Regions from separate parts of the Streptomyces sp. TAA204 genome, predicted to be linked through region 1. Evidence: riboswitches for the same ligand, from Rfam matches in the RefSeq annotation. Region 1 holds a riboswitch; the other holds the start of a gene.
What was found. Region 1 has a riboswitch for S-adenosylmethionine ahead of H343_RS0111140 (aminotransferase class V-fold PLP-dependent enzyme). Riboswitches for the same ligand answer to the same signal wherever they lie in the genome.
Positions count from the first base shown of each region.

Region 1 (2,180 bases):
GTCCGCGCTCCTCGCGACCGTCCGGCTGGCGCCGCCGCCCGCGAGGTGGGCGGGGGCCGCGTCCAGCCAGTCGGCCCGGCCCGCCAGCACACCTGCGCCGAACGGCGCGTAGAGCTTGTGCCCGGAGAACGCCACCCAGTCGACGTCCAGTTCGCCGATGTCGACCGGGCGGTGCGGAGCGAGCTGCGCCGCGTCCAGGACGATGCGGGCGCCGTGGCGGTGTGCGGCCGCTGCCAGCTCCCGCACGGGCCAGATCTCGCCCGTGACGTTCGACGCACCCGTCACGCACACCAGCTTCTCCCCCTCGGGGGCGGCGCGCAGGGCCTCCTCGAGGTACGCGACCGCCCGCGCCGGTGAGCGGGGGGCGTCGAGGTAAGTGGTCCGCCTCTCCCCCCACGGCAGCAACGACGCGTGGTGCTCGGTCTCGAAGACGAACACGCGGGTGTCCCCGGGCAGCGCGGAGGCCAGCAGGTTCAGCGAGTCCGTGGTGGAGCGGGTGAAGACGACCTGGTCGCCCTCGCGGCAGCCGAGGAAGCGCGCGACGGTCCGCCTGCTCTCCTCGAAGAGGGCGGTCGAGTGCTGGGAGAGGTAGCCGGCTCCCCGGTGCACGCTGCCGTAGTACGGGGCGTAGGCGCCCACTTCGTCCCACACCCTCTTCAGGACGGGCGCGCTGGCGGCGTGGTCCAGAGCGGCGTAGGCGATGTCGCCGCCGGTCGCGAGCGGGGCGCGTACGTCCAGCCCCAGTACGGGCAGGGGCGCCGCGCCGGCCACGGAGGCGGCGGCCCCCACTGTGGCCCCCGCGGTGACTCCCGCGGTGACGCTCACGGGGCCCGCGGCGGGCGTGGCGGTGCCGGTGGCGGAGGAGCGGAAAGCGGTGGAAGCGACGCGCTGACTCATGGAGTTCTCCCTCGTGGACCAGGGACCCCTGGCCATGGGCCCCCCGCGGCAGAGGCGGGGATCGAGGGATCCGTGCTTGCCGCACGACCCTGCTGTCGTACGGCCCGGTCATCACCCGGGGCACCCCACCACGGAAGGAGGGTTGCCGGACAGCGGGCCGGGGCCTTGATCGCTGTCACTCGTGACCTGGCCGGAAGTATGGCACACCCCCGCAGGGCATCACCCCGCCGTCCGTATCCCGGACAGCCCCTCCGGCACGTACGTGCCGGAGGCCCGCCGTCGCGAACGGCGGGGCGAGCGGCAGCGGTTACAGGTGGCTCGCGGCCACCCAGCGCTCCAGCGCGGCACGGGCGGCGCCGCTGTCGACGGACTCCGCCGCCCTCTCCATGGCCGCGCCGATCTGCCCGGCCAGCGGCCCCTCCCCCGGTTCGAGGGCGACCAGCGCCGCCGCCGAGTTGAGCAGGACGGCGTCGCGCACCGGGCCTCTCTCGCCGTCCAGGAGGCGGCGGGCCACATCGGCGTTGTACGCGGCGTCAGCACCGCGCAGCGCCTCGACCGGCACCAGCTCCAGGCCGACGTCCCGGGGGTCGAAGGCCTCTTCCCGCACCGTGCCTCCGCGTACGACCCACACGGTGGATGTGGCCGTCGTGGTCAGCTCGTCCAGACCGTCGTCCCCGCGGAAGACGAGTGCCGAGGAACCGCGTTCGGCCAGCACTCCCGCGATGATCGGCGCCATGCGGGCGTCCGCGACACCGGTGGCCTGGGCCGCCACACGGGCCGGATTCGTCAGCGGCCCGAGGAAGTTGAAGGGGGTGGGGACGCCCAGCTCGCGGCGTGCGTTGCCGACATGGCGCAGGGCGGGGTGGAACTTCACCGCGAAGCAGAAGGTGATCCCGGCGTCCGAAGCCACCTCGGCGACCCGCTGCGGGGTCATCTCCAGATTGACGCCCAGCTTCTCCAGCACGTCCGACGCGCCGCTGGCGCTGGACGCCGCGCGGTTGCCGTGCTTGACGACCGTCGCACCCGTGCCGGCGACCACGACGGCGGACATGGTGGAGATGTTGACCGTACGGGCGCGGTCGCCGCCCGTGCCGACGATGTCGACCGTCGGGCCGGGGACCTCAATCACATTGGCGTGCTCGTACATCGCGCGTACGAGACCGGAGATCTCACCGACCGTCTCGCCCTTGGCGCGCAGCGCCACCGCGAACCCGGCGATCTGGGCGTCGCTCGCCTCACCCCGCATGATGCGGTCCATCGCCCACGCGGTGGCCTCCGCGTCC
Region 1 is NZ_AUKW01000005.1:74,839-77,018, reverse strand. Features, by position in the region: gene H343_RS0111140 (aminotransferase class V-fold PLP-dependent enzyme) at 1-897, opposite strand, end outside; SAM riboswitch class IV at 965-1,084, opposite strand; gene trpD (anthranilate phosphoribosyltransferase) at 1,205-2,180, opposite strand, start outside.

Region 2 (2,180 bases), on a different contig from region 1:
GTCGATCTTCGTGAGCTGGGAGCCGGAGGCGATGGGCACGACGAGCTGGTCGGGCAGCCGCCAGCCGAGCTGCTCGCAGATCTCGTAGGCGAGGGTCTTGGAGCCCTCCGCGTAGTACGGACGGAGGTTGACGTTGACGAAGCCCCACCCCTCGCCGGCCGGGTCGCCGATCAACTCCGAGCAGAAGCGGTTGACGTCGTCGTAGTTGCCCTCGATGCCGACCAGCTGACCGCCGTAGACAGCGGCCATGACGACCTTGCCCTGCTCCAGGTCGTGCGGGATGAACACGCACGAGCGCAGACCCGCGCGCGCCGCGGCGGCGCCGACGGCTCCCGCCAGGTTGCCCGTCGAGGAGCAGGAGAGGGTCGTGAAGCCGAAGGCACGCGCGGCCTCCACGGCGATGGCGACGACGCGGTCCTTGAAGGAGTGCGTCGGATTGCCCGAGTCGTCCTTGATGTGGAGGGAGCCGGTGACGCCCAGCTCACGGGCGAGCCGGCCGGCGTCGACGAGTTTGGTGAAGCCGGGGTTGATGCTGGGCTTGGAGGCCACGTCGGCGGGGACGGGCAGCAGCGGCGCGTAGCGCCAGATGCTGTCGGGGCCCGCCTCGATGCGCTCACGCAGCCCGGCGGGGTCGCCGCCGGGGAAGTCGTAGGCGATCTCCAGCGGCCCGAAACACTCCTCGCAGGCGAAGACCGGGCCGAGCGGCAGACGCTTCCCGCACTCGCGGCACGAGAGACCCGCGGCGGGGCCGAGCGACGGACCGGAGCCGGGTGCGGAGGCGGCGGAACGCTCGGGAGCAGCTTGAACAGCCATGATGTGGCGAGGCCCTTTCTCCTCATCTTCCTCATGACGTATCTCGCCAGGAGACGGACTTGGCACCTTCCCTAGCCGGGAGCCTCGCACTTGACATCAGCTTGGCGCTGTACGCGAGACCGGCTGGAGGGTTGCCGGGGCTTCAACGGGCCGTTCCCTCTGCCCCTCTGGATGAGCGGTGTGAAGTTGTCGACGGTGACGGCGCGGCACTGCCGCGGTGGCCGCCGGACGGACCCGGCGTGCGGTCGTCATCCGCGTTGTTCAAGACTGTAACCGACGGACCTGACCATTGAGACAGCCGTCCGAACCGCGAGACGGACCACGACGGGTCACAGGGAGTAGTGCGTGCTGGAGGAAGTCGAGCAGTGGCTGGGCCGGCGGTCCTTCTCGTCGGCCGATCGTCCCCTGGACGGGCTGCTGGCGGCAAAGCGCGCGTCGGGCACACGGGTGAGCGTCGTGCTTCCGGCGCTGAACGAGGAGCCGACCGTCGGCACGATCGTGTCGGTGATCCGGCGCGAGCTGATGCCGCCCCCGCCGGCCACGCGGCTCGTCGACGAACTGGTGGTGCTGGACTCCGGCTCCACGGACCGTACGGCCAGGACCGCGGCCGCGGCGGGCGCCCGGGTGGTCCACCGGGACGACGTGCTGCCGCGGCTGCCCGCGCTGCCCGGCAAGGGCGAGGTGCTGTGGCGTTCGCTGCTGGTGACGAGCGGCGACATCGTCTGCTTCGCCGACGCCGATCTGAGGGACTTCTCCGCCGGCTTCGTCTCCGGCGTCGTCGGGCCGCTGCTGACCGACCCCCGGCTGCGGCTCGTCAAGGCCATGTACGACCGTCCGCTCGGCGACGACCCGGCGGGCGGCGGACGCGTCACCGAACTCGTGGCACGCCCCCTGCTCAACCTCCACTGGCCGCGGCTCGCGGGCTTCGTGCAGCCGCTGAGCGGCGAGTACGCGGCCCGGCGCTCACTGCTGGAGACGCTGCCCTTCCCCGTGGGGTACGGCGTGGAGCTGGGCCTCCTCGTCGACTCGCTGCACGCCGCCGGGCTCGACGCCCTCGCCCAGGTCGACGTCGGCGTACGGCGCCACCGCCACCAGAGCGGGCAGGCTCTCGGCCGCATGGCGGCCGCGATACACCACACGGCACAGCTGCGCCTGGCACGGGGCGGCCACCTGGTCCGTCCGACGCTGACCCAGTTCGAACGCGACCGGCAGGGCGGCACACGCGGCGGCTTCGCACCGCGCAACCACTCCGTGGAGACGGTGGAGCGGCCCCCGATGCGCGAGATCGCCGAGTACGCGGCCCGCCGCGCGGCGTAGCCTTCGTCACGTTTGCCTGGATCTCCCGGCGGCTAAGCTCCGGCCATGGT
Region 2 is NZ_AUKW01000001.1:517,917-520,096, forward strand. Features, by position in the region: gene thrC (threonine synthase) at 1-813, opposite strand, end outside; SAM riboswitch class I at 833-991, opposite strand; gene H343_RS0102215 (glucosyl-3-phosphoglycerate synthase) at 1,159-2,130, shown strand; gene H343_RS0102220 (trehalose-6-phosphate synthase) at 2,176-2,180, shown strand, end outside.
Region 2: another riboswitch for S-adenosylmethionine. It lies ahead of thrC (threonine synthase); the one in region 1 lies ahead of H343_RS0111140 (aminotransferase class V-fold PLP-dependent enzyme).